3 regions of the Desulfitobacterium chlororespirans DSM 11544 genome follow, and region 3 is predicted to be linked to each of the others. Evidence: riboswitches for the same ligand, from Rfam matches in the RefSeq annotation. Region 3 holds a riboswitch; each other region holds the start of a gene.
The links. Region 3 has a riboswitch for glycine ahead of gcvT (glycine cleavage system aminomethyltransferase GcvT). Riboswitches for the same ligand answer to the same signal wherever they lie in the genome.
Positions count from the first base shown of each region.

Region 1: another riboswitch for glycine. It lies ahead of BUA14_RS06675 (ACT domain-containing protein); the one in region 3 lies ahead of gcvT (glycine cleavage system aminomethyltransferase GcvT).
Region 2: another riboswitch for glycine. It lies ahead of BUA14_RS00530 (alanine/glycine:cation symporter family protein); the one in region 3 lies ahead of gcvT (glycine cleavage system aminomethyltransferase GcvT).

Region 1 covers NZ_FRDN01000005.1:164,335-175,293, reverse strand. The annotation lists gene pckA (phosphoenolpyruvate carboxykinase (ATP)) at 1-1,348, opposite strand, end outside; gene BUA14_RS06710 (hydratase) at 1,553-3,904, opposite strand; gene BUA14_RS06705 (nuclear transport factor 2 family protein) at 4,059-4,433, opposite strand; gene BUA14_RS06700 (class I SAM-dependent methyltransferase) at 4,604-5,518, opposite strand; gene BUA14_RS06695 (DsbA family oxidoreductase) at 5,857-6,459, opposite strand; gene BUA14_RS06685 (cupin domain-containing protein) at 6,695-7,030, opposite strand; gene BUA14_RS06680 (PFL family protein) at 7,167-8,534, opposite strand; gene BUA14_RS06675 (ACT domain-containing protein) at 8,546-8,848, opposite strand; glycine riboswitch at 8,993-9,083, opposite strand; gene BUA14_RS06670 (flavodoxin family protein) at 9,282-9,935, shown strand; gene BUA14_RS06665 (hypothetical protein) at 10,048-10,662, opposite strand; gene BUA14_RS06660 (hypothetical protein) at 10,736-10,959, opposite strand, start outside.
Region 2 covers NZ_FRDN01000003.1:104,372-115,330, forward strand. The annotation lists gene BUA14_RS00490 (sensor histidine kinase) at 1-890, shown strand, start outside; gene BUA14_RS00495 (response regulator transcription factor) at 880-1,572, shown strand; gene BUA14_RS00500 (FAD-dependent oxidoreductase) at 1,852-3,501, shown strand; gene erm (23S ribosomal RNA methyltransferase Erm) at 3,522-4,316, opposite strand; gene BUA14_RS00510 (helix-turn-helix transcriptional regulator) at 4,654-5,550, shown strand; gene BUA14_RS00515 (GyrI-like domain-containing protein) at 5,626-6,066, shown strand; gene BUA14_RS00520 (DUF5131 family protein) at 6,119-6,841, shown strand; gene BUA14_RS00525 (DNA-formamidopyrimidine glycosylase family protein) at 6,846-7,691, shown strand; glycine riboswitch at 8,011-8,105, shown strand; gene BUA14_RS00530 (alanine/glycine:cation symporter family protein) at 8,212-9,582, shown strand; gene BUA14_RS00535 (SbcC/MukB-like Walker B domain-containing protein) at 9,579-10,959, opposite strand, start outside.
Region 3 covers NZ_FRDN01000011.1:176,307-187,265, forward strand. The annotation lists gene BUA14_RS18035 (sensor histidine kinase) at 1-128, shown strand, start outside; gene BUA14_RS18040 (HlyD family efflux transporter periplasmic adaptor subunit) at 97-1,083, shown strand; gene BUA14_RS18045 (YggS family pyridoxal phosphate-dependent enzyme) at 1,153-1,854, shown strand; gene BUA14_RS18050 (cell division protein SepF) at 1,876-2,325, shown strand; gene BUA14_RS18055 (YggT family protein) at 2,329-2,616, shown strand; gene BUA14_RS18060 (YlmH family RNA-binding protein) at 2,628-3,425, shown strand; gene BUA14_RS18065 (DivIVA domain-containing protein) at 3,439-3,897, shown strand; gene BUA14_RS18070 (hypothetical protein) at 3,970-4,437, shown strand; gene ileS (isoleucine--tRNA ligase) at 4,783-7,551, shown strand; gene BUA14_RS28780 (sugar diacid recognition domain-containing protein) at 7,822-8,679, shown strand; glycine riboswitch at 8,840-8,947, shown strand; glycine riboswitch at 8,949-9,032, shown strand; gene gcvT (glycine cleavage system aminomethyltransferase GcvT) at 9,145-10,242, shown strand; gene gcvH (glycine cleavage system protein GcvH) at 10,374-10,760, shown strand; gene gcvPA (aminomethyl-transferring glycine dehydrogenase subunit GcvPA) at 10,761-10,959, shown strand, end outside.

The DNA.
Region 1 (10,959 bases), on a different contig from region 3:
CAGCGGTGAATTCAGCCTGCTCCAAGGTGCCTTGGAGGGCTGCCGTAATCATCGCCCGGGTATAGCCCAATTTAATACGCTTGCCCACTCCGTAAGCGCCACCGGACCAACCGGTATTGACCAGATAGACCCGCGTACCATAGGTGCTGATTCTCTCTCCCAGCATTTCCGCATACACTTGGGGCGCCAAAGGAAGGAAAGGCGCACCAAAGCAGGTGGAAAAAGTAGCCTGTGGCTCTGTAATTCCCCGCTCAGTTCCGGCCAGCTTGGAGGTATATCCGGATAAGAAATGATACATCGCTTGCTCCTTGGTGAGTTTGGCGATGGGAGGCAATACCCCAAAGGCGTCCGCAGTGAGGAAAACAATCACCTTAGGCTGTCCCCCTACACCAGGGATTACGGCTCCTTCGATGTAATCAATAGGATAAGCCGCCCGTGTATTCTCCGTCAGTGTAGCATCGTCATAATCGGCAATCCGGGTATCCGGATGAAGAACGACGTTCTCCAGAACCGTTCCAAAGCGAATGGCATGCCAAATCTGCGGTTCTTTTTCTTCCGATAGGTTGATGCATTTTGCATAGCAGCCCCCTTCAAAATTAAAGACACCGTTTTTTGACCAGCCATGCTCATCATCACCGATTAAACAGCGCTCCGGATCGGCGGAAAGAGTGGTCTTTCCCGTTCCAGATAAACCAAAGAACAGGGCTACATCCCCATCTGCACCGATATTGGCCGAACAATGCATGGGCATGACTTCCCTTAAGGGCAAATAGTAGTTCATGACGCTGAAGATGGATTTCTTCATCTCGCCGGCATAATGGGTCCCCCCAATCAATACCACCCGCTTTTCGAAGGAGCAAATGATAAAGGCCTCGGAATGGGTTCCATGGACTTCCGGATCGGCTTTAAAACTGGGGACAGCAATAATTGTAAACTGGGCTTGATGGTTATCTAATTCCTCTGGGGTCGGGCGAATAAAAAGTTGGTGTACAAAGAGATTCTGCCAGGCGAACTCATTGATGACCCGGATGGGAAGGCGGTATTCTTCATCTGCCCCGGCAAAACCATCAAAAACAAACACTTCTTCTTTAGCTTCTATATAGGCTTGGACTTCATCATAAAGCTTCTCAAAGTATTCCTGAGCAATAGGGCGATTCACTGAGCCCCAATCGATCCGATCATGGACCGAAGGTTCATCGACGATAAATTTATCGAGAGGGGAACGTCCTGTATATTTCCCCGTACTTACACGAAATGCTCCACTGGAAGCAAGAGTACCTTCTCCACGCTCAAGGGCCATGTCAACTAATTCTGATACCTCTAAATTATGATGAACAATTTGATCCATGATAACGCTGCTCCTTTTCCGTGATTAAAATATACAAAATACATGGGACGTGCAATACACATTCACCATTATAGCAGTAGAGCATTGAATTTGGCACCCATTTTTTCATTTTTGATGATTAATATACGAAAAAACTATGCAGTACGACTGGATTTCACCAGGCTCTGCATAGTTTTTTTATTATCTCATCGGAATGAGGCAGCTTCAGTTGGCGGCGTAGTAGTTAATAAGGCTTCCCTGGAGGATAATCTCTCTCTCGTCCTGAGTCAGCGGATTGAGCTGGAGCTTAACCTCTTTAACCCCATGAGCAGTAAACAGCTGCCCCGTGATAGTGGCTGCTTCATTGATGATGCTCTGGCGAATCCCCGGGACAAAAAGTACATCATCCACATGGAAGTCGATCTCAGGGTCACTATCCCAGGTAAAGGGCAGCATTCCCCAATTGATCAGGTTGCTCCGGTAACGCTTGGTAGCGTACTCCTGAGCGATATTCGCCCATCCTCCCAAGACCTTCTGACAGGATGCAGCCTGCTCCCGTGCCGAACCATCCCCAGGTTTCACCGCATAGATCACCGTGCCGATCCCAGTGGCGGCTAAGGCTTCCTGCAGATGAGTATAAGTAGGTGCTGCTTGGAGGATTTGCTCTGCCAATCCGCGCAAACCATCGCTTAGGTCGGCCAGGCCCTTGGCACCGGCCACCAGGCCGCGGCGTTCTTGCTCTAAAACTTGAACCTCTTTGGCACGGTCCACATAGTGAGGTTCTTTCCGGGAAAGGGTAAATTCCGCAAGCCGCAGAGGGTTGGAACGGTAAGAGGAGGTTTCTCCCGAAGGAATCAACTCATCTGTGGTGGTGACGGGATCGTGAATGACAGCCGCAAATTTCAGGAGAATATTCTCGGGGAGGGCAATCATCTCCGGCCAGTCGGCAATATTGGGGCCGAACTTCAATTCAGACTCAGGTATGGGTTTGCCGAAACCTTGATACACTCTCTTGGCATAGATATCAGCATTAAATTCATAATCGGCTTCTGCGGGGGTAAAATCAATCTCCGTCGCCGGGGTCAGCTGACCACCGCGAATCACTGTGGCGGCAATAGAACGTGCGTCCATCAGGGCAACTGAAGATATCTGCAGTTCTCCGGGTTTAGAGCCTTCCCGGTTAGGAAAGTTCCTTGTGGTATGACGAATGCTGAATTGACCGTTGGCAGGTACATCCCCGGCCCCAAAGCAGGGACCGCAGAAGGCTGTCTTAATCAGTGTCCCTGCCTGCATCAGCTTGCCGATAGCGCCTCGCTTAATGAGTTCGTAATAAATGGGCTGACTGGAAGGATAGACGCTGAAGGAGAGGTAGTCGTTCCCCACCGATTGGCTGTCCAGGATAGCGGCTACATCCATAATGTTTTCAAAGCTGCCGCCGGCACAGCCTGCCACGATGGCCTGATCCACATGGAGCCGGTCATTGACGATCCGCTCCGTCAGATTGAACTTAATCCGGGGATTATCCAGCTGTTTTCTTGCCTCTGCTTCCACCTGTTTAAGGATATCGTAAGGGTTCTCATTGAGCTCGGCAATGGTAAAGGTATTGCTGGGATGGAAAGGCATGGCGATCATGGGCACGATTTTGCTTAAGTCCACCACTACCATACCATCATAATAGGCCACTTCTCCCGGCTCCAGCTTGGCATAAGCTTCACTGCGGCCATGGATATCATAATACTTCTTCACTTGATCGTCGGTAGTCCAAATGGAGCTTAAGCAAGTGGTTTCTGTAGTCATGACATCAATACCACTGCGGAAGTCCACTGATAGATTCTCAATGCCGGGGCCCACAAATTCCATGACTTTATTTTTAACAAAGCCATTCTTAAAGACTGCTCCGATAATGGCCAGGGCCACGTCTTGGGGGCCTACGCCAGGACGGGGTTTGCCTTCCAGATAGATGGCCACGACACCGGGATATTTCACATCATAGGTTTTGCTGAGAAGCTGCTTAACCAGCTCCGGTCCGCCTTCCCCCACTCCCATAGTGCCAAAGGCACCGTAACGGGTATGGCTGTCCGAGCCCAGAATCATGCTGCCGCAGCCTGTCATCATCTCTCTCATATATTGATGGATGACCGCTTGATGGGCAGGAACATAGATACCGCCGTATTTTTGAGCTGCAGACAAACCGAAGACATGATCATCTTCGTTGATGGTTCCACCCACTGCCGACAAACTGTTATGACAGTTGGTCAACACATAGGGAATCGGGAATTCCTTCAAGCCGCTGGCCCGTGCCGTCTGCACAATCCCCACATAAGTGATATCATGAGAAGTTAAGGCATCAAAGCGAATCTTCAGATCATCCATGTTTCCGGAGGTATTATGCCGGGAGAGAATCTGATAAGCCATGGTATTTTTACGGGCCATTTCACGATCCGAGAATTCTTCCTTGAGAAGCTGCTCCGGATCAACGGTCTGACCATTAAGATCCCAAAGAACATTTGTATCTTTTACCTCTAAGGCTTGCTTACCTTGAATAAGGTATATACCGTTTTCAATTAAACGTATCATGTCCATCCTCCATACTCTAGGTTTTTCCTCCTGCTGAGGCATGGTTTTAATTTACCTACATTTCTTATAAGTATCAACCTTTTTACACCATGTATACAATATTTAACGCCTGATGAGCGTTATCTTGCTCTTTTTTGCCAAAACAAACTCTCGCTTATCGAATCGGCTTGCCTATATTTTTATCTATTCTCCATTGAGGAGCTGTACCATCATCACCCCAGTATTCGTCCAGGCCCTTTATTTTATCTTCGCTCATCTCAAAAAATGAAGCCACATGAAAGGAATCTTCTTTTGACCAAACACGTGTAACCGTAATCACACTATTGCCAACGTGTTCTATTCGTTCAACTTCGCCACTCCAGCTTCCAGGATAATCACAATTGGCTCTTAAAAATTCTTTGACATTAAATTGCTCATTTGTATTATGCCATCGTATACAGGCATCTTCATGAAAATACTTTGGTAATTCTTCTTCGTTCTGCGTAGCAATATGATTCCAGTACTGAGTTGCAAATTTGTTTATATCCATGAATATTCTCCTCCTAAAATTTTTGTTGTCTATATAATTTGGATTCAGTAAACGCTGAATCCATAATACTGCGCTTTACCCTATAAGAAAAGACATACCCTCCCCTTGTCGAGAAAGTATGTCCTTTGGGAACAATAGTGGAAAAGGATTTTTCGAGCTGATAATTATGCTTATTTTCTTACCGCAAGGCAATAATTTACATTGTCAAATGCCGTCATCGGATGCAAAGGGTTGGCCTGATTGTAGGCTTCAAAATATTGTCGTGTCACTTCCCCAGGTGTTAGATGCTCATATATCAAGAACCCATGGGAGGAAAATATATTTTCCATATCTTCATAAGAATAGCCGGCAAGCATTTTTTCATTGGCCGTCGCTGCCAACATCGCTTGTTTTTTTGCCCGTTCTCCCCCTTTGTCGGTGTAGCTGTTTTCATCAGGATAGTCAAATACAATAGAACTACCCACAGGTAAAAGCGCACTGAGCGCAGAAATCAGATCTACAAATGTTTGAACCGAAAGATAATAGGCAACTCCCAAAATGCTGCAAAAGCTGATTTGGTTTTTATTAAATTTAATGTTTTGAGTCAAGGCCGTCTGCCATTCTTGTTTCATAAAATCAGCCCCAATATATTGGACATTATCGGGTATTGTTATCCTGGAATTCTCCAGTTTCGCCCTTTTATCCTTTGCTGTCGCTGGGTGGTCAATCTCAAAAATTTGTATTCCCTTTGCCCAAGCAGGCTGGCGATAGGCAAAGCTGTCATACCCTGCACCCAAAATCAAATACTGTCTTGCGCCGCTCGACACAGCAGCTTGAAGTGCTTTTTCTGTAAATGCCGCTCTGCCAAGGGGTGAAGGGGATAGTTGATTATCCACTACCCATCTTAGAGCCTCATCCGGTGTCCCTTTAAAGGACGGATTAAAAAAACCAATACCTTCTGCCATATTCTTTGATATTTGTCCGTATTCTTCTTCGCTTAAGAATAGCCTTGCCATACTGTCATCAAAAATTTTCACTTCATTGTTCACTGCATGGTATGCCCTGGAAAATGTGCTAACCAGTGCCGTTACACTTTTCTGTTCCATTTTAATCACCTCATATACTTAATACACCTAAAGCCAGTTAAGTACAAGGCTTGAAATTTTTCTCATTTTATGGTATATTAAGTACAAGAAATCAAAGAAATTCACATTTCTGTCACATATATTGTGGCAGATTTTTTGTTTTTTACACAGGGAACAAAATGTCTAAGCTTTCTTTGATTTGCCTTATCACAGGAACCCCTCCCCTAAAATGAAAAAGACTCGCACCGACGAATTCCAGATAGTAATGTATGATACCAATTTTTCTCATACATAAGAAAAGACATACCTTCCTCTTGTAGAGAAGGTATGTCCCATCCTCATATCGCTTAGTGACAACTTTACCGGGCAATATGCTTTTCAAAGAACTCCGTCAGCTGCTGTCGCAACACGCCGGCTCCATACACAGCGTTCAAGCGGGCATCACCCAGCCGAAAAGAGGGTACGGAATCCAGAGCATTTTCCTGCCAAGCATATTGATTTAATGCCAGCTGTTTTTCCCTGTATGTTCCCGAAACCAACGCCTGACGGAACGCATCCACATCACCTCCGGCCAAAGCGGCACAATCGCTAAGCACATCTATGTTTTCAATATCTTTGCCATCGCGGAACACGGCGGAATATACTGCCTCATTGTAACGTATAATATCTGCCCCTTGCCCGTCCAGGAACAACAATCCCTGAATTGCCAGACTGGTGTAATTGCCGGGTTCAAAGGGGCGATGAATGGACAAGTCTGCTTGCTTTAGGCGAGGCCTCAGTTCAATGAGCCACAGGGAAGCTTCGTCCCAGTCCGACATCCGGGGTTCTGTCTGCGGATTGATTTCACATGGACGCCACTGTATTGTAAGCTCGGGATACTCTGGCAGAATTTGTTTCAGTTCATGGAAAGCTAAATAGCAGTAGGGACAAGTGTAATCAAAAAATACTTCCAGTTGCATCATGAAGTTCCTCCTGAATTTAAATTTACTTGTAGTTACAATCCTCTTACGATATAGACTTGCAGATGCCAATAGTCAATAGGTGGAGCCAGGACCACCACATCCGCAGCCATATATACAGGATATATTTTATCCATATCTTCCTTTTGCACACATGGGCTTCCGGGGCTTTGGAAACTTTTCCAGGACGAAACAGCAGAGACAGACCCCCGCGTCTGCCTCATCAAAAATACTGTTCCTAGTGCTTAATCACCGTCAAAAGCATTTTAAACCGTTTCCTGGCTTCCAAACCATGGGGAACATCAGAGGGCATGATCAGGGTCTCTCCCTCTTTCACGATCAGGACTTTATCTCCGATGGTGATTTCCGCTTCACCATCCAGAATTTGCACCATGGCATCTCCCGAAGTGGTATGAGTGCTGATGCCCTCTCCCTCATCCAGGGAAAATAAGGTAATGCTGACGATAGGAGTCTGAGCAAGGGTGCGGCTGATCACTTGTCCCTGTTGGTAAGTAATCAGCTCATTCAGGTCAAGAACTTGGGAAAACTCAATATTTTTCATAATTTGTGCCATGATAAAATCCCCCTTTTTCCTGCAGGCCATTTGCTTATGATTCAATCATTTGCTTATGACTTATTCTAACCTGAATTGCTCTAAAAAAATGTGATTGGAATCACCTTCCATTTTCCTTTTTCAGCAAAGGCCAATTTTAGTTGGATAGACTGGTTATGGGAGCAGGAATTCTGCCGCCCCGCCGGATAAATTCACGGGAAGAGAAGGGGTTCAGTTTAATCACCGGGGCGCTGCCCAGCAGTCCGCCGAACTCAACCCGCTCCCCCACCTTTTTGCCGATGGCCGGTATCACCCGCACAGCGGTTGTCTTCTTATTGATCATGCCGATAGCGGCTTCGTCGGCGATAATTCCGGCGATGGTTTCCGGCTCCACATCTCCGGGGATCGCGATCATGTCCAGCCCTACCGAGCAGACACAGGTCATGGCCTCCAGCTTCTCGATGCTCAGGGCGCCGACTTCCACAGCTTCGATCATGCCCGCATCTTCGGAGACAGGGATAAAGGCTCCACTTAAACCGCCCACATGGGAGGATGCCATAGCTCCTCCTTTTTTCACCGCATCATTAAGCAGGGCTAAAGCAGCCGTGGTCCCATGAGCACCGCAGCGTTCCAGACCCATGTTCTCAAGAATTTCCGCCACACTATCTCCCACAGCCGGAGTCGGGGCCAAGGAAAGATCCACAATGCCAAAGGGAACCTGCAAGGCCTGGGAAGCTTCTCTGCCAATCAATTCACCCATACGGGTAATCTTAAAGGAAGTTCGTTTAATGAGGTTGGCCAGTTCTCCCAAATCTGCCTGGGGGCTTTTCTTGACGGCATGAGCAACAACGCCGGGACCGCTGACCCCTACGTTGATCACCGCTTCCGGCTCTCCCACTCCGTGAAAGGCACCGGCCATGAAGGGATTATCCTCAGGTGCGTTGCAGAAGACCACGAGTTTGGCAGCAGCGATACCATCCTGAGCCGCTGTCCGCCGGGCGCTGTCCAGGATGACTTCCCCCATCTTCAGCACAGCATCCATATTGATACCCGATTTGGTGGAACCGATATTCACCGAGGAGCAGACAAACTCTGTCTCCGCCAAGGCCTGGGGAATCGCTTCGATCAAGGAGCTGTCCCCCTTGGTTAAGCCTTTTTGAACGAGGGCGGAAAAACCTCCCAGGAAGTTAATCCCCACCGTCTTGGCCGCTCTGTCTAAGGCTTTGGCCAGGCGGACCATTTCTTCGGGATTAAAGTTGGAACCCAAGAGGGCCACCGGAGTTACCGAGACTCTTTTATTGACAATAGGAATGCCGTAACGAGCAGCTAAGCCTTCCCCCACACTGACTAAATGCTCAGCCTGGCGGGTAATTTTATCGTAGATTTTTTGTTCCACCTGTTGTACATCATCTCCGGCACAGTCCAGCAGACTTATGCCCATCGTGATGGTACGGATGTCTAAATTCTCATTTTCCACCATTGCAATGGTTTGCAGTATTTCATGAGGAGCCAGATGCATTTTCACAGTAATTCCCCCTATACCCGATGCATAAATTCAAAAATATCTTCATGCTGAACATTGACCTTCAAGCCCCGGGCTTCTCCCTCGCTTTGCAATTGCTTGGTGAGCTCGGTTAAGGAGGAGGCCGTGGATTGAGTAACATCCACGATCATAATCATTGTGAAAAAACCCTGGAGAATGGTTTGACTAAGATCCAGAACATTGATGGATTTTTCCGCCAAGCGCCCGGTCAGCCAGGCGATAATTCCTATTTGATCCTTGCCTAAGATAGAAATAATCACGCGGTTGGACGTATCACGGGTTGGTTCTAGGCTCATGCTCTTTACCCCTTTTCTTTTTTGTTTCTCTTCGCTTTTTCTACCAATAAAAAAGAGCCAAATCCTAAATTTGACTCTGGTACACAAGAGCATTTGCGAACCCGCTTATCGGCAGTAATAGTATGCCTTAAGCATCATTCACAAACTATGCGCTCTGTCCTTTTGCCTGAGAGATTGAACAGCTTTGCTGCCTTGCCCCTTCGGCGTCCTTGCGGAACTCTCCAGAGTTCTGTCCGTTTTCAGTTCATCATGGTTAGCCTACCCTGTTCTCCTGAAAACCTCATCCAGTTATTCACTTCTTTTCAGTATTATAAACATCCTTGCCCATAATTGCAAACCTTTGTTTTTAAGACTCTCCCTAATATAATAGAAGTGAAAGCAAATCACTGCTCAATGAAGCAAACACATTAACATAAGGAGTTGAGGTATTACTATGAAGGTTATTGCTGTTAATGGCAGCCCCCGCAAGCAATGGAACACGGCTACATTATTGCATAAAGCTCTTGAAGGAGCGCAATCCGTAGGTGCCGAAACAGACATGGTTCATCTTTATGAGCTGAATTATAAAGGATGCATCAGCTGCTTTGGGTGCAAACGCAAGAACTCCAGCCCCATTGGGCATTGTGTCCTCAAAGATGAGCTGACCCCACTTTTGGAAGAGGTGCTGAAGTGCGATGTCCTGCTGCTGGGTTCGCCCATCTACTTTGGCAATGTCACTGGAGAAATGCGCTCCTTTCTGGAGCGGCTGTTTTTCTCCCTTCTTTCCTATAATGAAGGTCAGCGTACTGTTTTCCCAAGAAAAGTGGCCTCAGGTTTTATCTACACTATGAATGTTCCTGAGGATTTCCTGCCTCAGCTTGGCTACGAAGCGGTTTTTAAAGCCAATGCCCGCAGCCTCGAACTCCTTAATGGACCTTCCGAATATCTCCTGGCCGCAGATACCTATCAGTTTGACAATTACGCCAACTATGAAGCCTCCCAATTTAATGAGCGGCATAAAGCCCAGGTGCGCCAAGAGCGATTCCCTCAGGATTGCCGGCAAGCCTTTGACCTGGGAGCCCGGCTGTCTGGGCGTGATGCCGAATAGATCGTGAAAACTCTCTCTCCCGCCTATTTATAATATATTATAGTTTGGCGGGATTGGTTTCTAAACAAAACCCCATCCAAATTGCGGATGGGGTTTTGCCTGTTAATCGCCTTTAGTCCAAATATTGAGATTGGGTCAGCCTGATCAGCTCCACTTTAGAATCCGGCTTCACATTCGCATTGACCAATTGGTTATCTTCCCGATTATAGTCAAAGATCATGAGCTGACCATCCTCCAGCAGATAGAAGCCCTCCAAAGGTCCCTCACCATGCCTGCTTTCGAAGGGTTTGTATTTGTCAGCATACACATCCTTAATCTTTTCAGCGGTATCTCCTACCTTGGCACCGAGGTTGGTGGTGAAGTCCGCGGCAATGGCGTCAATCTCCAGCACTTTACCGGAATCTTTTCCGACAATGAGCCTGATGCCTTGCTTATACTCTCTGCTGTACCAGGCTTCAGGGAAATGCCCAGGCTCATCATAGAAAGTTTCTTGATAGTCCTTGCCTAAGATTTTCTCTGCCTGGCTAAAGGGATCGCCCAGATGTATGTTTCCCAGACTGGCATCTTCTTTCGGCTGACCTTGGTCCCCGACCGGCAAATCCGTCCCTACTTGTTGTCCTGGTTTATCCAGATCAGCATTTTGATCCTGGGGTGTCTGGGGCGCCTTGGCCGCACACCCCGCCAGTAAAAGTACTGAAGCCAAAACAATCAGGAATCGCTTAAACACTGTGCATCACCTCGGTAGTTCTTCTTAACAGAGAGTATCTCCATCCTCATTTCTTTTACTCTTTTCACTATGATTATTTTTTGCTCCGGGAAAGGGTGCGCTTGACTCCAAAAGCTCCTGCTCCCAGGACCACCACAGCACCTAATCCATAAAGAATGGCGTCGGAACCTTCTTCTTGGGCCCCGTCTCTTGCAGCAGAAGCATCCTTAGCCTGTGCCGCATTTCCTGCCTCCGCACCGGAAACAGCAAGAGGATCTACAGCCGGCTCGGCTCCGCCTGCAGCTGCAGCTAAAGGCG
Region 2 (10,959 bases), on a different contig from region 3:
AAAGTTTCTATACGTCGGCGATTTCCGGAACCCCCGTCTATGAGCTTCCTTTTATCCTCATGTTCATGCTGGTGGTCAACAAAAAGTACTCCAATAAATTCAAAGACTATGAGCAGTTGAATATTTCTTTACGGGAAAGCAATAACTATCTGGACCATATGGTGGAACAGCGGACTGCTCATATCAAGAAGGCCCAGGAACAGCGGCACAACCTGATGCTGAATGTCTTCCATGACTTGAGGAGCCCCCTTTTCATAATGAAAGGATACCTGGATAATCTGGATCTTTCCCGTCCCGATATCCACAAACAATTAGCCACGATCAAGGGACGTCTGGACTTCATCATTCATTTATCCGAAGATTTATTTTTAACAGCTAAATTGGAGGGCCGGCACCTGATGTTTGTGGAAGAAAACTTGGATTTATCTCAATCCATTCAGACTCTCGCCGATGCCTCCCGACTGGTTGCTGAGGAAAAAGGAATCGAGCTGGTCTGCAAAATTGAGCCCCCTCCAGGATATGTATGGGGTGATCCTTACCGTATCGAACAGGCGCTGCAAAATATCGTCCATAATGCCATCCACTATACACCTTCAGGGGGGACGGTTGATTTAATGATTCAGTATGATGAATTGCACGCCACGATTCTGGTCAGGGATACGGGAAAGGGCATCTCCGAGGAGGAATTGCCTAAAGTCTTTACCCGCTATTACCGGGCAGGAAAACCCGATAAGTCCGCTTCCTCCGGCTTGGGATTGTCCATCGCCTATGAAATCATTACCCAGCAGCGCGGTAGCATCCAGGTTGAGAGCATCGTGGGCCAAGGCACTCTGTTCCGGGTGAGTTTTCCTTATAGCAAATCAGGATTGAGGAGGACGGATGATGATTAAGATCTTGTTGGTTGAAGATGACGATTTTATTGCCAATGTGGTGGGCTATTATTTGAACACCGCCGGAAAGTATCAACTGGACTGCGCAAAAACCGCAGGAGAGGCCATGTCCTGCATCCGCAACTCCTATGATCTGATTCTGCTGGACATTCTTTTGCCTGACGATAACGGGATTAACCTTTGCCAACAAATACGCAAATGGCATAACTGCCCGATCCTCTTTATCAGCTGTCTGGATGATGACCAGAATATCATCAGGGCTCTGAACGCGGGCGGCGACGATTTTATCACCAAGCCTTTTGACAATAAAATTTTGGAAGCCCGGATTCAGGCTAATCTGCGCCGGGTAGAGCTGGACCGCAGAGAGGAGCCACAACGTCAAATCGTGACCTCGATATTTTCCCTGGAGCCGGAGACTCACACCGTTGTCTTCCCCACCCAAAAGCTCACCTTGTCAACGACGGAATACAAACTACTCTCTTTCCTGGTCCTGCATAAGGGCAAATGTTATCCAGCTAAAGAGCTGTATGAGCAAATCTGGGGCTACACCAGCTATGGGGATGCCAGAACCGTGGTTGTTCATATCTACAATTTACGAAAAAAGCTTACTCCTTATCTGGAGGGCCTGGATTGCATCTCCAACCTTCCGGGAAAAGGCTATACTTTCTGGCTGCCGGATTAATCATACATCAATTTTTCTTTGACATGGATTAAGATCTCTTGACATAGAGCCGTTGTTTAAAAGATAAAACTGCGGCCCTATGTCAATTTTTTAATTCTATAGCAGCATCTGCTGTAATTCCCGCCTTTGCCGCCCAGATAAAATTAATGTTTCCCTTCATTCTACATTTTCACAAAGCTTGTTATAGTAAACACAAATTATAGGCGCGGACAACGAAGCTTTACGCCATCGTAGGCCGCGGGCTGTAACAATGACCCTAAATAAAGTAGGAGGGAAACCATGAACAGAAACATTTCCAGAAAAGCCTTTATAAAAGGAGCCGCCGCCAGTGCCCTTGGCCTTACTTCCATGGGGATTTTGGGAGCTTGCAGTCCAGCGGCTGGGCAGCCAGAGAAGCCGTCCACTCCAGAGACTTCTGTGGCCAAAAATACCTGGAGTTGGGAAACGGCACCGGAGCCCATCACGGACTTTGCAAAAACCGTGAATGCGGATATCGTCATCGTCGGTTCAGGTCTGGCCGGAACCATTGCTGCCTGCCGGGCAGCAGAGCTTGGCGCATCAGTAGCGGTCATCGAGCAGATGGACAAACCCAGCTCCCGCGGCGGCCATTTCGCTGTCTATCAGACGGAAAAAATGAAGGAAGCGGGCATCATCAATGCTCCTAAAGAAGAAATCCTGCAGGATTGGATCAGACAGTGCGGCAATCGCTGCAATGAGAAACTGGTCTGGAAGTACCTGGACCGTTCAGAAGAAGCCTTCGCCTGGCTTATCGGCGTTTCCGAAGGCGCCCTGGAATTTTTGCCGTGCATAAACCGCTATGTGGGCGAAAAGTACTATGAATATCCGGGCACTCATATTGCCCGCTATACCGGCAACGACAATACCAAGGCTTTGTCAGCTCCTGTCTTTGTTGCCTTGAAAAATGCTCAAAAAAATAAGACTCAGTTTTTCTTTAACACCTCTGCGGAACAGCTGAGCAAAGAAGGTGATAAAGTCACTGGTGTAGTTGCAAAAAATGCTGAAGGCTACATTCATTTCAAGGCGGCAAAGGCTGTTATTCTGGCAACAGGCGATATTTCCGGAGATGAAGAAATGGTAAAGTGCTATGGCGGGGATCTGGCCAACCTTCCTCAAGCCAACCTTTATACTCCCGCCGGTGCCAATAAGGGCATGGGTCATAAAATGGGCATGTGGGCCGGGGGGCATATGGAGATGGGGCCGCTGCCAACGATGATTCATTTAATCCGTTACACCATGCTGTGCTTTTCCTTCCTGCATCTCAACCAGCAGGGCAAGCGCTTCATGAACGAAGACACCTGGATCCAAGCTAAAAGCATTAGGATCCTGAACCAGGCAGAAGGCTATAATGAGTTTGCCTACAGCGTGTTTGATGACAACTGGCGGGAGGATGTAAAGAACTCCCTGCAATACGGCGGCGGTCAGTTCTGGGATAACATGGTCCGTCTGGCCGGTGTGGAATGGACACCGGAATCCACCGAGGCAACCATCGAAAGCGCGGTCAAAAACGGCACGGCCTGGAAAGCAGATACCCTTGAGGAGCTGGCCACATTGATGGGCGTGGATAAAAAGGTTTTCCTTGCCGAAGTGGCTCGATACAATGAGATGTGCAAGCAGGGTGAGGATAGGGAGTATCACAAGCGCAAAGAATTGTTGGCTCCCATTGTCAAAGCGCCCTTCTATGCGCTGAAATTCGGACCGGCCATGCTTTGCATGCCCGGCGGTCTGGAAATCAATGATGCCTGTCAGGTCCTGGATAGCCAAAAAGCCGCCATTCCCGGACTCTATGCCATCGGCAATGTAGGCGGGGGACGCTATGGGGTTGACTATCCCGTTACTATCAACGGCAACAGCCACGGTTCGTGCATTACCTTCGGCTACCTAACAGCCAATGAAATAATGGGTTCTTAAAACCTCTGCCTCCTGCTCTTCTAATCTCTGATCTGGAGCACATGCCGGCAGTAGGATCGGAAAAGACAAAGCCACTGGACATAAATAATTTCACCGAAAACAAAGCCGTGAATCGTTGCTTCCCGAAAAGCCCGGCTCAATTGTCTTTTGTTAAACATGCGCCCTAGTCCGGCCCCGCCTCCTTGGAGGGCATTGGCGACAAAGTGTTCATAATAGCGCCATTGGGCGGGCGATATATCGGGCTGCGTTTTCTTCTTTAAGTGAATCAGAACGACATCCACACCAGGCTTGGGATGAAAATCCTCCCGCTGAAAATAGTAAGCAATATCCAGATCGAACAGAGGCTTCAGCATGAGAGACCTGAGGGTTTCGCGGGGTTTTCCCATGAAGCGCCTGGCTGCGCTCTTTTCCATGACGAGCCAGGCCTCAGTAGGAGGATTCCTGCTTTCCGTCAGCTTGCGGAGAATAGCGGTAGTATGACAAAAGGGGATGTTGGCAAAGACTTTGTAGGCTCCGGAAGCGGGAAGCCGCCATTGCAAAAAGTCCTGATGGTAGAGATGCAGATTTTCCGTACCCTTAAATTTCTCAAGAAGTTTATCATATAGCCTGGCATCGATTTCCACAGCGGTTACCTTCCGGCATTTGTCCACAAGCAGACGGGTTATATGGCCTTTTCCAGGGCCAATTTCCAGGACATGATCATGGATGCCGATGGTGGTCCGGCCAAGCAGTTTAATAATGGTTCGATGGCTGGTCAAAAAATTTTGGGATACCCAAAGGGGCAGTTTTTGCCCCTGTTTTTTGTTTTTGGACATAAAAAATACACCTCTTTCGCTTCATTGGAGTCGAAAAAAGGCGCACAGAATCTAAGAAAGGGAAAATCGTCTACCGACCTTTCTTATTCCGCACGCCTTATTTACGAAGCCGCATTGAAGCATACATAAGGTGTATTATCCTCCAAAATAACTGTTAATTTGAGATGATTACCTTTAAAATTATACAGAAATTCGGGGTGTTGTCAATGCGCATAGACTTCACTGAATTTGCTTATTGTATAGTGCCAAAGATATAATGAACTTTAGAACATGTATGATGTGACATAAGTATTATCTGGCGAAAACAAACCGGCAAATGATATTGACAGGAGCATTTATGCAGATTAATCGATTGTTTGAAATCATCTACATCCTTCTGGAAAAACGGACTGTAACTGCGGCGGAGCTGGCGGAACGCTTTGAGGTTTCGGCCAGAACCATTTATCGTGATGTGGAAATCCTCGCTCAGGGGGGTATGCCCATCTATATGAGCAAAGGCAAGGGGGGCGGCATTTCCCTGCTGCCGGATTTTATCCTCAACAAGGCCGTTCTCACCGAAGAGGAGAAAAGCGAAATTCTATCCTCCCTGCAAGCCTTCAACGCCGTCAATCTTTCCAAAAGTGAAACGGCCCTGAGCAAGCTCACCAGTATGCTGGGTGCCAAAAATACCGACTGGATCGAGGTTGACTTTTCATCCTGGGGACATTTTGAAAATGATGAGGCGAATTTTGAGAACATCAAAACCTCTATCATCGAAAAGAAAATAATTACCTTTATGTACGCCAGCGGAAAAGCGGAAAAACTGCTCCGTGAGGTCTTGCCGCTGAAGCTTGTGTTCAAGGGGGCGGCCTGGTATCTTTACGGCTACTGCACCCTGCGCAAGGATTACCGGTTTTTCAAACTGAGGAGAATAACCGAACTGTCGGTAACCAACACTGGTTTTGAGATGAAAACACCGGAAACCATCTTTGCGGGGCAGAAGCTTGACGCGGACTCTTACATCAAAACCGAACTGCTTATCTCAAAGACAGTGGCTTTCCGGGTTTATGACGAAATCAGCCACTATGAAATCAATGAAAACGGCGACTTTGTCTGCCAGCTTTATCTGCCGGACATCGCCACCATATGCGCTTATGCCGCCTCTTTCGGAGCATACTGTACCATTCTTTCACCTGAACAAGCCATTGCTGAAATGAAGGGCCGGTTGCAGAATTCTTTGAAAAACTATTCCTAATATGACATACTGTTGTCATATTAGCCGGACTATACTGTGATTACCCTATAACTAATATGGAAAGAGGTAATCACTATGAACTATGAAATCGTCACCCTTCCAGAGAAAATCGTTGTCGGTGTAACGGCAAGAACTTCACACACCGATCCCCAATGCCAGCAGGTAATCGGCGGTTTATGGCAGAAATTCATGGAGGATGGAATCTGGGCGTCCATTCAGAACCAGGCGAACCCCTACTGCCTAGGACTGTACTCCGGCTATGACGAAACATCCTATGATGTCACCGTAGGCGCCGAAGTGACGAAAAACGAAAATCTCCAACTGGTCGAAAAAATCATTCCCGCCGGCAACTACGCCGTATTCCAGATCAAGGGCGATGTTGTCAAAGACGTAGCAGAGGCATGGGATAAAATCTGGGCACTGCCTCTGGAGAGAAGCTTTACCGGTGATTTTGAAGAGTACCTGAGCAATGAAAACGGCGTGGCGGAGATCAAAATCTATATTGCATTAAAATAAAATCCATATTAAATGGGAATATTGCACGGGAATAAGGTAAGGAGTTGGACTTGTGGCTGTCTGGAATCCATGGCGGGGCTGTCACCGCTACAGTGAGGGCTGTAAATTCTGTTATATCCATAAAGGGGACATCAAAAGAGGGATGGACACCAATCTGATTGTGAAGTCCGCCAAATTCAACGCCCCTGTGGCTGTGAACAAACAAGGCCACTACATCATGAAATCCGGACAGCTTGTTTATTGTTGCTTTTCAACCGACTTTCTTCTCGAGGAGGCGGAACCCTGGCGGAATGAATGCTGGAGCATGATGAAAGAACGCCCCGATCTGCATTTTCTTTTTCTCACTAAGAGGATTGAGCGCTTTTCCCAGTGTCTTCCCGATGACTGGGGTGAGGGGTATGAGAATGTCACGGTGGGCTGTACGGTGGAAAACCAGCAAACCGCGGATGAACGTCTGGAAATCTTTTCAAAGCTGCCTATCAAACACAAAAATATCGCCCTTCAGCCCATGCTTGAGGCGATAGATATTGAAAAGTATTTAGAGAACATTGAGTTAGTCGTCGTGGGCGGGGAATATGACCGCAATGCCAGGCCTTTTGATTATGACTGGGCCCTGGCGGTCAGAGAGCAGTGTATGCGGCATAACGTCAGCTTTTCTTTCCGTCAGTGCGGGACCAACTTTATCCAGAACGGAAAACTGCGCAGGCTTAATTACGGCATGCTGTTCAAGTGTGCCCGAGAGAGCAATATAGACTATCAGGCAGGAAGGGAGTAAAGTTATGCTGGAGTTACCCGAAGTCCTCACTCTGACCAGGCAGCTGAACGAAAGTGTGAAAAGCCGGCGTATCCTGAAAGTATGGCCCCCCACAAAGGCTCATAAATTCTGCTGGTATAACGGCGAACCCGAGGAATATGACAAAGCACTTTCCGGCAGCAGGATTGCCGGGGCCGAGGGATTCGGCATCTTCGTAGAACTGATTTTTGACAACGGCCGGAAGCTGTGCGTCAACGACGGGGTGAATCTTCGCCTTATGCCGGCCGGTAAAGTCCCGGAAAATTATCAGTTGATGATGGAGCTGGACGACGGACAGGCCCTGGTTTTCACGGTGGCCATGTACGGCGGAATATTTGCGCATGACGGCAGCTATGACAATCACTATTACCTGGCCAGCAGGAACTCTATCTCCCCCTTTGTCCAGAATTTCTCTGATTATTACCTCCGTCTCTTTTCAGAAAGCAAACCAACCCTCAGCGCCAAGGCTTTTCTGGCCACGGAGCAACGTTTTCCCGGCATCGGCAACGGTACGCTGCAGGATATTCTTTTTGAAGCGGGCATCCACCCGAAACGCAAAATAGCCACCCTGGCTAAAAGGGAACGGGATAAGCTGCTTCAGGCGGTTATGAAAGTGCTGAATGAGATGGCAAAGCTTGGCGGCCGTGACACGGAAAAAGATTTGTTCGGAGTTTCCGGGAGATACAAGACAAAGATGTCAAAGAATACAGCAGGAACGGACTGTGGTCAATGTGGCGGGACAATCCTTAAGGAAAGCTACCTGGGGGGCTCAGTGTATTTCTGCCCGGAATGCCAGCCCCAGAATTTGGCTGGTCAACACCCGGTCAGATGATTTGAGAGGGTATGTTGGAGGAAGGGCTTGCCAAATTCGAAACCGGTTTCGAATCTTGGTTTAACTCCAAAAAACGGGGGCGTCGCAAAACTATTTTTGCGCCCTTTTTTTATTGGTTGTTTTCATCCGCCCAATCCACCTTCAAAAGCTAAGTAACTTCTGTTTGACTTAATTTTAATAATGTGATAGCATTTCGAGATATGATGTTACATAGAAACACAACATAATATCGACAAATGAAGTTTGTAGGAAAAAGGCTGCGCCCTGCCGAAGGAGTAACACTCTCAGGTGCCTGGTATTTCAGGTGAAGACTATGAATGGATGTAACTCTGGAGAATCCCATTTTGGGTGCCGAAGGTGTAAGGCTCGAATTCCTCGGGCTAATCTCTCAGGCCAAAGAACAGAGAATCTGTGCTCAAGTACTTTTGGGCCTTTTTGCGCGTATCCAGAGTCAAACCATATGCTTATGGTTTGACTCTTTTATTTGTCAACAAACAATGCATCAGGAGGAGTGTTCAGCATGGAATGGTTTTCTAATTTAGTCGTCAGCATCAACGCAGTATTATGGGATGTCTTTTTAATTCTTCTTCTTTGTGGTGTGGGCATTTATTTTACGATTCTTACCAAAGGGGTACAATTTCGCCTGTTCAAACAGAGCTTTAAGCTAACCTTCGGCTCTATTACTTTGAGAGGTAATGCTGCCAGCGATAAGGAAGGCATGACCTCATTTCAGTCTCTGATTACCTCGGTGTCCGCCCAGATTGGTACGGGAAATCTGGCGGGTGTGGCTACCGCTATGGTATCCGGCGGTCCCGGCGCCGTATTTTGGATGTGGTTGAGTGCAATTTTAGGCATGGCTACCATTTATGCCGAAGCTACTCTTGCTCAGCGTTATAAAACCACGAAAAACGGCGAGCTGGTGGGCGGACCGGTCTATTACATCCGCGCCGCCATCAAGGGGCGGACCGGTAGGGTGGTTGCCGCTGTTTTTGCCCTTTTGCTTATCATGGCCCTTGGCTTCATGGGCAATATGGTTCAGGCCAATTCTGTGGGCGGGGCCATGGAAACCGCTTTCGGGATTCCTTCAGAAATCATCGGGATAGGATTGGCACTTATTTGCTTGCTGGTTTTCCTGGGGGGTGTTAAGCGTATTGTTGCCGTTGCGGAAAAAGTGGTTCCTTTTATGGCAGTTTTCTTTACTTTGGCATCCTTTGTAGTTATCGGCGCAAATTTCTCTAACATTATCCCTGCCTTTCATGATATTTTTGTGGGCGCTTTCTATCCCCAGGCGGTTTTAGGGGGTGTCCTGGGGGTAAGCGTGCAGCAGGCCATCCGTTTCGGCATTGCCCGGGGCTTGTTCACCCATGAAGCCGGTATGGGATCAACGCCTCACGCCCATGCTCTGGCCCGTGTCAAAGACCCTTGTGATCAAGGCCTTGTCGCCATGATGGGGGTTTTTATCGATACCATTGTTTTACTGCCCTTAACTGTTCTGGCCATTTTAACTTCAGGTGTATTGGGCTCTGCCGATGCCAACGGTGAATTCGTCACTGGAATTCAACTGACTCAGGCTGCTTATGCCCAGGTCTTTGGTCAATTCGGCTATGTCATTATTGCCATCTGTGTCCTTTTCTTTGCTTTTGCTACAATTATGGGCTGGTACTTTTTCGGTCTGGCCAATGTGAAGTATCTCTTCGGAAAAAAAGCAGTTCCTTTTTATGCCATACTGGTTGCTGTGTTTGTAGGTGTTGGCTGCGCCCTCAAGGTTGACCTGGTGTGGAATTTGGCCGATCTTTTTAACGGCTTAATGGTCATCCCCAATATTTTGGCCTTGATCATTCTGGGTGGGGTTGTGGCCAGACTCACCAAAAACTGGGGCTCGAGAAGCTAGCTGACTTCGATGGCCACCTTGCTCCCGCCCAGCCCGGCTTGAGCAGGTGTGACCATGAGCTTGACGGGCACTCTGTTCTTGATCGAATCCACGTGGCTGATGATGCCCACGGATAATCGGTCATGGTGGAGCCTTTCCAGGGAGTCCATCACCACTTCCAGGAGGTTGTCATCCAGAGTTCCGAAGCCCTCATCCAAGAAAAACAACTCTAAAGGGGCCGTTCCTTTAAGCTGAATTTGGGCGGACAGAGCTAACGCCAAAGATAAAGAGGCCAGGAAGGTTTCCCCGCCGGATAATGTAGTGGCATCCCGTTGGGCGCCGCCGTTCTTATAATCCCGGATCAGGAACTTTCCGTTCTGGTCCACTTCCAGGCCATAGTTGCCCCCGGTAATCTCTCTGAGCCGCTTACCGGCTTCGATGGAGACGTATTTCAGTTGGTGGGCCGCCACAAATTCAACGAATCGCTTCCCCCTGAATAATTTCTCCAGATCCCGCAAAAGTCCCAGCTGACGTTCCAGCTCTGCCTGACTCTTCAGCAGGTCTTTTTTCTTCGCCAAATTCTCTTTCATGGTCCTGACATGGGTCTCGATCTCAATCTTGCTTTCCTCCAGCCCTTTGCAGAGGGTTTCTTTTTCTTCCTTGAGCCTTTGCATTTGCTCCCATTGTTCAGCGGTCAAACTCCGCCCGCCAAGCTTCTTTTGCAAATTCCCAATGGCGCCAAGAAGCTGAGTTAAGGAGTCCTGATAGTCCTTGACCTGCCTTTTGAGTTTCTCTATCTCATCTCTGCTCAGCAGATGACTCTTCGCTTCCTCAATATTCCCGATCTGTTCCTCCTGTAAAACCTTATCCAGAGACTCCTTATCCTTTTGACTTCTTTCCGCCAGGCCTTGCCAGCTGGTGTGTGCTGATTGCAGGCGGACATAGCACTCGTTGTACTGTTGTTCCGTCTCGTTTTTCCTTGTTTCGGTCTGGACATAGCTCTGCTCGATCCGGGTTATTTGGCTGAGGAGTTCCTTTTGATAGACCTCTAAATTCTCCACCTCACCCACTTTGGCTTTTATGGCAGTCTGCTTGTCTTGAATGCTGCTCTCTTTCTCTTTGAAGATGCCCAGGCTTTCCTTCAGGGATTCTGTCAGGGCAGACAGTTCCGTACTGAGAAATTCTTTTCTGGCCTGAGCTTTTTTTAAGGTATCCCTTAAGCCTTTCAGCTCACTCTCCAGTCCGGCCTTCTCTTTTTCCTTGGCGGCAATCTCCTGGTGCTCCTGCTTAAGGTCCCGGATATTCAGTTCAGCTCTAAGAGCGGTTAGTTCCTGCTCATAAGCTTCATATTTAGCCTTTGCCAGTTCGAGATTCTTCCCTCTGCTCTCCAGTTGGCCC
Region 3 (10,959 bases):
TTGAAGGAGTCAAAGGGAAAATTACTGTGGCCTCTGAACCGGGTTCGGGCTCAGTATTTATCTGTGAATTACCAACCGGAAATGGAGTGGAGAAGAATGAAGAGGAGCCCAAGGAGGGGAATTTATAAAGTTGTTCGGGTGTTTGGTGTCAGCGTTTTTCTTCTTCTTCTCTTGAGTTCGCTGGGATGGGTTTACCGTTCCAGCTTCCTGACAGGATCCCTTAAGGTTGAGATCGCAAGGCAAGGGAGTATTGACCATCTCCAGACCGTCGCGGCGGTTTTTGCCAATGAGGAAACCTTGCTCAAAGCACCTGGGGCAGGAACACCGGAATTTCTGGTTCAGGAAGGAGAAAGAGTACGCAAGGGGGACCTGATCGCCAGGATTCATTCCGGAGGGGTGGCGCTGGGACAGGAGAATGCTGCTTCCGCCCATGACCTCTATACCTCCAGCGGCGGTATCGTCTTCTCCGCCATCGATGGATTGGAAACTTATTTAACCCCTGAAAATCTCCTGGCTATGGATGTGGGTAAAATTCTTCAACCAACCCAGGGGCTATCCGCAACTCAGGAAGCTCAGGAGTCACCCCCCTCTCAGAGCAGCGAGAGTGTGGCGGCGGGAAAAGTTATCGGTAAGATAGTCAACAATCTCAAACCTACGGTGGCCGTGCTCAAAGTTGAGACTAAGGGGTATGAGGTAGGGAAAAGCGTTAAGCTGATCATTAATGATCAGAATTACAGTGCCAAGATTCTGCGCCTTCTGGATGATCCCCATGGTCTGGTCGTTCAATTTAACCAATATATCAATGGGACAAGCCAAAAGAGACTCCAGGATATTTCACTTGTGCAGAGACCTTCGGTCAGCGGGGTGCTTGTTCCTAAGAGCAGCTTGTGGAATAAAGGTGAGGAGCTGGGGGTCTATGTGGTTAAGGAAGGGGCCATTCAGTACCGCAAGGTCAAGATTTTGGATCAAAATGACCAGTTCATTTGTGTTGAGAACCTGCCCCATGGAATTCCCGTCATCACTAATCCCCGCATGGGCATCGATGGGCTGATCATGAATATAAAAAATGTCTCTCAATCTTAACCTGTTCTATGAAACAGGCAGGAAACGGGCCTTCTTTGTAGAATTGAAACAAGATGGACGGTGTAATAAATGGATATATATGGAAATTTATCTGCTGTGCAGCAGAGGATTGAGCAGGCTGCAGTGAAAAGCGGCCGGGATCCATCCGCGATCAAGCTGCTGGCAGTAAGTAAAACCATGAGTGCCGGGACGGTGCAAAGGGCATACGAAGCAGGACAGCGGTCTTTCGCCGAAAACAGGGTTCAAGAATGGCAGGACAAGGCAATACAGCTTCCGGAGGATTGCGAGTGGCATCTCATTGGCCGTTTGCAAACCAATAAAGTGAAGTATCTGGATGAGAGGATCACCCTTATCCACTCTCTGGACAGGCTTAGCCTGTTAGAGACCTTAGAAAGCCAAGGAGCTCAGCGAAATATTATCTGGCCTACCCTCGTCCAGGTTAATATTGCCCGGGACTCACAAAAGGCAGGATTATTGGCCGAAGAAGTGGAGGATTTCCTGACGGAGGCAGCGGGTTGTCAGCATATCCGGGTCTATGGATTGATGACCATCGGTGCCTTGGGTGCTTCCCCTGAGGATACTCAAGGTTTTTTCCGACAGCTTCGCCTGCTCAAGGAGCAGCTTCAGCAGAAAAATGTGCCTCATGTGAACCTTAAAGAACTATCCATGGGGATGAGTCAGGATTTTGAGTGGGCAATTCAGGAAGGGTCCACCATCATCCGGGTGGGAAGACAAATCTTTGGCGAACGAATAGATTTAAATCATGAGTAATGTTGAAGGAGGTCAATGACAATGGCTAAATTATTTGACAAAGTGATTGGTATTATGGGTTTTGCAGACGATGATTATGAGGAAGATTATTTCGAAGAAGAAGAGGAGAAAGAAGAAGTCCGGGAAGAGACCAGGGGGACCGGCAATCGCAAAGGGGCTCAAGTGGTCAGTATTCACACCCAAAAGCAAATCAAAGTCGTAGTGATAGAGCCCCAGGCTTTTGAAGACTCGCAAAACATCGCCGATCAATTAAGAAACCGCCGTCCTGTAATTGTTAATCTGGAAAATGCTGAACGCAATTTGGCGAAGCGGATTGTGGATTTTGTCAGCGGCGCTACCTATGCTTTAGGCGGAAATATGCAAAAAGTCGGCAACGGCATTTTCCTCTTTGTGCCTAATAATGTGGATATATCCGGAGAAATGAAGGATGACTTTAAAGAGAAAGGCTTCTTTTGGTCTCTCACTAAATAAGGAGTGATTATTATAATTTTTGTTTATCAAGTGGCTGATAAGGTGCTCCTGATTCTGATGTACGCCATCATTTTGCGTGCTTTGTTATCATGGATTCCCAATCTGCCTTATAATGCTTTTGTGCGTATCTTACATGATATTACGGATCCCTTGATAAGGCCTTTTGAGCGTCTTCAATTTGGAGGGCCTGGTTTCGCCATTGGTTTGGCGCCGCTTATTGCCTATTTCGTGCTGATGCTGGTTCGCTCCATCTTACTTCCTGGGATACTCAGCATTTTGCTTCGTCTCTAAGGGTGGAAGGGATGGAATATCATATTGACCGCAGTGCCTTGAAATTTTGGACAGAGAAAGAGATGCGGCTGGAAGGAGCTCATTTGCTGGATTTATGCAATGAGGCCTTGCGAAAAAGAAAGCCGGTATGGACTCCTTTTCTGGGACAGGCGTTAGCTAATTGGTTGGAAGGCATCCTACAGCGGGAAGGTCTTGCTTTTCGGTTGGAGGGTGGGTTTTCCGATGCGGAAAGGGTGCGCTTTCTGGTGGTCGCAGATCCGGATGTTCTGGATAATGTCCCCAGCGAGATCCGGGCTTTGCAGGCAACCCCCACTGATCCTCGGGGCAAGCTCGACCATCGTCAGGTTTTAGGCTCCCTGATGGGTTTGGGGTTGAAGCGGGAAGTGATTGGGGATATACGTTTGACTGAACAGTGTTGCTTTGTGGCTGTTGCCCAGGAAATTGCCGATTTTCTTCTTAGTCAATGGGATAAGGCGGGAAGAGAACGGATCCGTGTGGAGGCCGTGGAGCAAGATGTGGAGATTCCCCTGGAACAGGGGAAAGAGCGGCGCATTACCGCAGCATCTTCCCGCATTGATGCGGTGGCTTCCAGCGGTTTTAATGTTTCCCGGACTATGTTCCAGGAGCTTATTCAGCAGGGGAAAGTTAAACGCAATGACCGGATGGTAGCCAAAGCGGATCTGGAAGTGAAACCTGGGGATATATTATCTTGTCGCGGTTATGGCCGTATGCGTTTGCTTGAGTTTCAAGAGACCCGCAAGGGGAGAATTGCATGGAACGTCATACTATATACACCTCATAAGCATTAAGAGGAGGATGATTATGGCATTAACTCCCATCGATATTCAAAATAAAGAGTTTCGCAAAGGGGTTCGGGGTTATAATACTGAAGAAGTAAATAAGTTCTTGGAAAGCGTCAGCAAAGAATATGAGGGGGTCTATGCTGAGATTTTTGAACTGAGAGACAAAGTCCAGCGTCTTGAAGCGGAGTTAAAGCAGTATAAGCAGTTGGAGTCCACTTTGCAGCAGACCATGGTCCTGGCTCAGCAGACCGCGGACGATGTGAAGCAAGCGGCACGGCATGAAGCTGAGCTGGTCTTAAAGGAAGCTGAACAAGAGAAGACAAAGCGGATGAGTGAGGCGCAGAAGAAACTGAATCAAGTAAACGATGAAATTGAAGACCTGCAAAAACGCCGGGAAATGATTCGGACCCAATTGAAGTCTTTCTTGCTTGCTCAGCTTGATTTAGCGGAAGCTTTTGACAAAGATCGTGTTTCTTGAATGCTTGCGAAACAATGAGTGATTGTGCTAGAATTAAATCTAGACATTTTTTGAAGGGGAAGAAGATTTCGCATGAAGAGTATTTTGTATTCGGAGCTTGGCTCCGACTTTCTTGTGCAGGGCTTGGGACTACACAAAGAGGAGCAGGGTTCTATCACAGGGAAGTTAGGACGCCACGAAATAGAGATTACCTCTTCGCCAAACTCTTTGAGGAATCAAGAGGAAGTGCAGGTCATCTATATTGGTAAAGCGGAACCTGGTCCTTATCGGGACGGAGACATCCTGATGGCTGGAAGCGATGATTTGTTGGACCGCGCCTTCCGTGCTCTTGATGATATGGAACAACGGGGTGTGGTCGTTGGTTTATCCTCTGAGGCGGACCCTCATCAACTGAGCTTGAACAGAGATGAACTCAATCAAACAACCCTGGCCTGGAAAGAGAAGAAGGTTCCTTTTCTTTGCTTATTTATGAGAGAGCCGGTTGGTTTAGAAGGTCAGGCCAAGCTCGTGACCATTATTCGTAAGGTGTTAAATGATTAAGCACCAATCCTTTTTGGGCATTATATTCTATAAGTAATAAATTCTATAAGTAATAAGAAGACATTTTTATATGGAACAGCGTTGATAAGGACTGTCCTTGGTTGGAGCCTCTAAAGCGAGCAGGAAGTGGTGAAAGCCTGTGAGGAAAAACAAGGAGTATCCCCTTAGAGTGAAGTGCAGAAATAAAAGTAAGCCTTCCGCCCGGTCCCCGTTAAAGGACTTCCGAGTGGCCATGGAAATGGTAACAAGGGTGGTACCGCGAGTGATATCCCGTCCCTTTTTTGGGTGCGGGATTTTTTATATTCAGGAGATCTAGCTTTATCGAAACAAGGAGGAATTATAATTATGGATTACCGGAATACCTTGAATTTACCGGAAACGGACTTCCCGATGCGGGGAAACCTGCCCCAGCGGGAGCCGGAAATTCTGCAGAAATGGGAAGAAGAAGATATCTATGCCACGGTGCAAAAGGCCCGGGCAGGGCGGCCGAAATTTGTTCTTCACGATGGCCCCCCTTATGCCAATGGTGATATTCACCTTGGCCATGCTTTGAATAAAGTGATCAAAGACATTATCGTCAAATACAAAACCATGGCAGGGTTCGATGCCCCCTATGTTCCCGGCTGGGATACTCATGGTCTGCCCATCGAGCAACAGGTCATCAAGAAATTAGGGGTCAATCGCCATGCTGTTTCGGTGGTGGAATTCCGCCGGATGTGCAAAGAGTACGCCAAAAAATATATCAGCATTCAGAAAGAGCAGTTTAAACGGTTAGGTGTGCGGGGAGATTGGAAGAATCCTTATTTAACCCTGGAAAAAGAGTATGAGGCCGCCCAAATCGGAGTCTTTGGTAAAATGGCCCGCAAGAAATACATCTATAAGGGCTTGAAGCCGGTCTATTGGTGTCCTTCTTGTGAAACGGCTTTGGCGGAAGCGGAAATCGAGTATGCTGAGAAGACCTCCCATGCCATCTATGTCAAGTTCCCCGTTAAGGAAGGGAAAGGGGTCCTTACTGATGAAAACACCTTTGTCATCATCTGGACCACTACCCCTTGGACTTTGCCTGCCAACCTGGCCATTACCCTGCATGAAGAATTCAGCTATGTCCAGGTGCAAGTGGAGAAGGAGCATTGGCTTGTCGCTGAAGGGATGCTGGAGAGCCTGCGTTCCCTTTGGAATCTTGAGCTCCCCGTGGAAAAGCGTTTCGTAGGCAAAGAACTGGAAGGTGTTATCTGTAAGCATCCTTTCATCGATCGGGATTCTGTACTCATTCTGGGGGAACATGTCACCCTGGAAGCAGGAACAGGTTGCGTTCATACCGCCCCCGGACATGGGGAAGAAGACTTTAATGTCGGTAAAAAATATGGGCTGCCTGTGCTTTGCCCTGTGGATCATCAAGGGAAGTTCACCGCTGAAGGCGGGGCCTATGCGGGCATGAAGGTGGACAAAGCGAACCCGGTGATTATCGAAGATCTTAAGAATCTCCACGCCTTGGTTCATGAGGAGAAAATTAAGCATAGCTATGCCCATTGCTGGCGTTGCAATAACCCCATTATCTACCGGGCCACAGAACAATGGTTTGCTTCCATCGATGGGTTCCGCAAAGCGGCCCTGGAGGAAATCGACAAGGTGCAATGGATTCCTTCCTGGGGCAAGGACCGTATCTATAACATGGTAGCCGATCGGGGAGACTGGTGCATTTCCCGGCAACGGACCTGGGGGGTTCCCATTCCCATTTTCTACTGTGAGGATTGCGGGAAAGAGATCATCAGCGATGAGACTATTGCCAAGGTTCAGGAAATCTTCCGTGAGGAAGGGTCCGACGCCTGGTTTGTTCGTCCCGCCGCCGAACTTTTGCCGGAGGGATTCACCTGTTCCTGCGGAGGTAAGTCTTTCCGCAAAGAGACGGATATCATGGATGTTTGGTTCGACTCCGGAACCAGCCATACCAGCGTCCTGATGGAACGGAAGGAGCTCGCCTGGCCCGCCGATCTGTATATGGAAGGATCGGACCAACACCGGGGCTGGTTTAACTCTTCTTTGTCCACATCGGTAGCCGCTTATGGAAAAGCTCCTTATAAGGCAGTTCTGACTCATGGTTTCCTGGTGGACGAAAAAGGACGCAAAATGTCCAAGTCTCTGGGCAATGGAGTTGACCCTTTGCAGGTAACGAAGGAGATGGGGGCGGATATCTTAAGGCTCTGGGTGTGCGCCGCCGATTATAAGAATGATGTGGCGGTATCACCACGGATTATGAAGCAAATGTCCGAAGCCTATCGCAAGATCCGCAACACCTTAAGGTTCTTGCTGAGCAATCTTAATGATTTTGATCCGGCTAAGGACCGGGTGGATTATAAAGATTTGCCGGAGATTGACCGCTGGGCTCTGCTGCAGCTGGGCAAAGTGACCCAGCGGGTATTGCAGGGGTACGAGAAGTACGAATTCCACTGGGTTTACCATTCGGTGCATAACTTCTGCGCTGTGGAGCTAAGCGCCATTTACCTGGATATCGTGAAAGACCGGCTTTATGTGGAAGGAAAGAATTCCACTCTGCGCCGTGCTTCTCAGACAGTGCTCTACGATGTCCTCAATGCCCTGGTGCGCTTGATGGCGCCGGTGCTGACCTATACGGCGGATGAGATTTGGCCTTATGTCCCAGGGGTACCTGCTGGTTCCCATGTCCAAACTGAGGAAATGCCCAAGGTTGATCCGCAATGGCTGGATGAAGCTCTGGAGCAAAAATGGGATACGCTGTTGGCGGTCCGCTCTGAGGTAACAAAGGCCTTGGAAAAAGCCCGTCAGGATAAATTGATCAACCATCCTTTGACAGCTCAGGTAGACCTGTATCCCAATACTGAACTGGAAGGATTCTTAAGAGATATTCCCAATCTGTCGGAAATCTTCATCGTCTCGGCAGTTCAGCTCCATAGTGCAGGAGAAGAGAAGCCTGAGGGTCTGAGCATGGCAGAAGACCTGGCGGGTTTCGGCATAGCCGTGAACTCGGCGGCAGGAGAAAAATGCGAGCGCTGCTGGATTTACGATACAGGAGTTGGGGAGAATCAAGAGCATCCTACCCTCTGCCCCCGCTGTGCTTCCGTTGTAAGCCATCTCTAAAAAACAGCATTTCTTTACTATTTCTATTTTTAAGACTTGGGCGGTACTATCCGCTCAAGTCTTATTTAATGTATCTAAAACGATAACGTTTATTATTAAGGTCAAATCCATGGACAATAGTTTGAATACTTAGTATTATATTTAGTGATGAAAACCAGTGGATTTATTTGTCTAATTTTTAGGATCAGGTACTAAATTGCACTTGATTTTCTTCTGGGATTTTGAATTAAATGCTCAAATTAAAGACCTACAGAGGTGGGAGTGAAGAAAATGAGGCTTACAGAGAGTCTGGCCAACCGGATCGTGGATTTGATTTATTCCGAAAGTGGGTTTCATGGCATTGTTTGTGACGCTACGGGGACCATTATCGCCGATTCGGCTAAACAGCGGGTTGGCGTTGCCCATGCGGGTGCACACCGCATCATGACGACCTCTATCCAAGACATCAAAATCACTGCAGAAGATGAAATGAGTTCGCAGGGAAAACAACGGGAAGGCATGAACATCGCCATTGTCCTCGAAGGTGAAAAGCTGGGGACCTTTGGTGTGGCCGGCCCTTTGAATAGTGTTGCTCCTGTAGCGAAAGTCACCGCGGCGATGATTGCTTTTTTACTCCGGGATGAAGAACTGAAAGAGGTTCTCAAGGCTCATGTGGAGCGGATGGGAGAGGCTCTGGAACAAGCGGCTGGAGCTATCCAGGAAATGGCGGCTTCTTCGGAAGAGGTGGCGGGGGTGAGTCAGACTGTGGCTACGGTAGCCCAGAATGCCAAAGAGCATGTTAAGGCCACGGAAGGTGTCACCGAATTCATTCGCCGGGTGTCGAAGCAGACCAATCTTTTAGGGCTTAATGCGGCCATTGAAGCGGCCCGTGCGGGAGAACAAGGAAAAGGATTCTCGGTAGTGGCGGGAGAAGTGCGCAAGCTGGCTGATGAAAGCAATCGTTCAGCCAATGAAATCAATGATTTGCTGAGCACCTTTCAGGATACTATGGAAGAGATCGCCAATGGGGTGTTTCAAAACAATGTCATAGCTCAAGAACAAGCTAAAGCCACTCAGGAGATTGCGCAGATGGTGGAGGAGCTGCAACAGGTCGGCACTGAATTAAACGAGCTGGCCCACAAGCTGTAAGAATTAATCATTCCCAACCGGCAGGTATGATGGGGGATTTGTACATTTTATTATTTATGTAGAATGGGATATTTGTGTAGACGAAAATCAGTTTGCTGACTATAATAAAAGCAGGTAAATCCAGTCAATTTGGATCAGGTAAAAATACATAAAGCTTCGAATGATTCCAGTGGGAGAGACTCAACATCCTGAGCGCCGAAGGAGAAACTTCCTGAATGTCGCCTGTTCAGAAAGGGAAACTCTCAGGCAAAAGTACTGCTGGAAGACGAAACTCTGGAGAGCTTCTCAGTGGAGAACACCAAAGGGGTAGCCCGCAAGCAAAGGGTAAATCTCTCAGGTCAAAGGACAGAGGTAGCGCGACGTGCTATTCTCTGTTTTTTATTTTACCCATTTCTTTATTTTCCCCGTGTTCAATAATGTTTTTTCCGGTTTTGGTTAATACTCAATTCTAGGGAGGTGTCCTAAGTGACGGAACTAAAAAGAACACCACTGTATGAGAAGCATCGCCAGGCCGGTGCGAAACTCATTGATTTCGGCGGCTGGGAAATGCCGGTTCAATACGCCGGAGTCATTGAGGAGCACAAGGCCGTGCGCAGCAAAGCGGGGCTTTTTGATGTCTCTCATATGGGTGAGGTGGAGTTGAAGGGAAAGGATAGCCTTGCTTTTTTGCAGTACCTATTGACTAACGATGTGTCGCGAATTCAGGATAACCAGATTCAGTATTCTCCCATGTGCACCTCTGACGGTGGTGTAGTGGATGATTTACTGGTGTATCGCTATAACCGGGAGCATTTTCTGCTGGTGGTCAATGCCTCCAACACGGATAAGGATTTTGCCTGGATGCAGGCTCAGGCTGAGGGCTTTGAAATAAGTTTGGAAAATCGCTCTGGGGACTTTGCCCAATTGGCTTTGCAAGGTCCTTTAGCGGAGAAAATCCTGCAAAAGCTGACAAGTATGGATTTAACACAGATCAACTACTATTGGTTTAAGCATGGGGAAGTGGATGGAGTCCTTTGCCTGATTTCCAGGACAGGGTATACCGGGGAAGACGGCTTTGAAATTTACCTGCCTCCTGAGCATGCTCCCCGGATGTGGGAAAGAATTCTTGAGGTTGGAGGGTCGGAAGGAGTTCAACCCATTGGTCTGGGCGCCCGGGATACTCTCCGCTTTGAAGCCCGACTGCCCTTATACGGCAATGAACTGGGGCCGGATATCACACCTTTGGAGGCCGGGCTAGGGTTTTTTGTCAAGCTGGAAAAAGAACGTTTTATTGGCAAAGAGGCCCTATCTGCACAAAAGGAGAAAGGTGTGCCAAGAAAGTTGGTAGGCCTGGAAATGATTGAACGGGGCATAGCCCGCTCCCATTATCCCCTTCAGAAAGAGGGAAAAGAAATCGGCTTTATTACGTCTGGCTCTTTTTCACCTACTTTAAACAAAAACATTGCCCTTGGCCTGATTCCCCTGGAGTATGCACAAATGGGGGAAACCTTGGATGTGATCATTCGTGGGAAAGCCGTTAAGGCCCGGATTATTCCTTCACAGTTCTACAAACGGCAGGGGTAAAGCAGTGCGAAAATTTTCCTCACCGGGCAAGGCAGGTTTTAAGTGTTACAGAGCACTGGGGCTGTTAAAAACACGATTAAATGGGGTTAGGGACCTGTTCCTTTTCCCCGCAAAATAAGGAGGATGATAGTATGAATCCAGTAGAATTAAAGTACAGCAAATCTCATGAGTGGGCTAAGGTCGAAGGAAATACCGTGACTTTAGGGATTACGGCTCATGCTCAGGACAGCTTAGGAGATGTGGTCTTTGTGGAACTGCCTGATAATGATACCACGGTGGTGGCCGGGGAGGCCTTTGGAACCGTGGAATCCGTCAAGGCCGTGTCGGATATGATTACTCCGGTTAGCGGCAGGGTTATCGATTATAATCAAGAGGTTCTGGATTCTCCTGAACTTCTCAATGATGATCCTTATGGTGAGGGATGGCTGATTAAAGTGGAAGTGGAAGATCTGAAGGTATTGGATGAACTCTTATCAGCCGCAGAATATGAGGCGTTTCTAGCGGAGGAGGGCCAATAAATGAATTACGTGCCGAACACGGTGGACCAGCAGGAACAGATCCTCACCCGGATTGGAGTAGGCTCCCTTGAAGAGCTTTTTGCGGATATCCCGGAAAGCGTTCGGCGCCAGGCTCAATTGAAGATTCGGGAAGGGCTGTCTGAGCTGGAGCTGGTAAAATATATGGGCAGGCTGGCTGCAGAGAATAAAACGGTGGAAG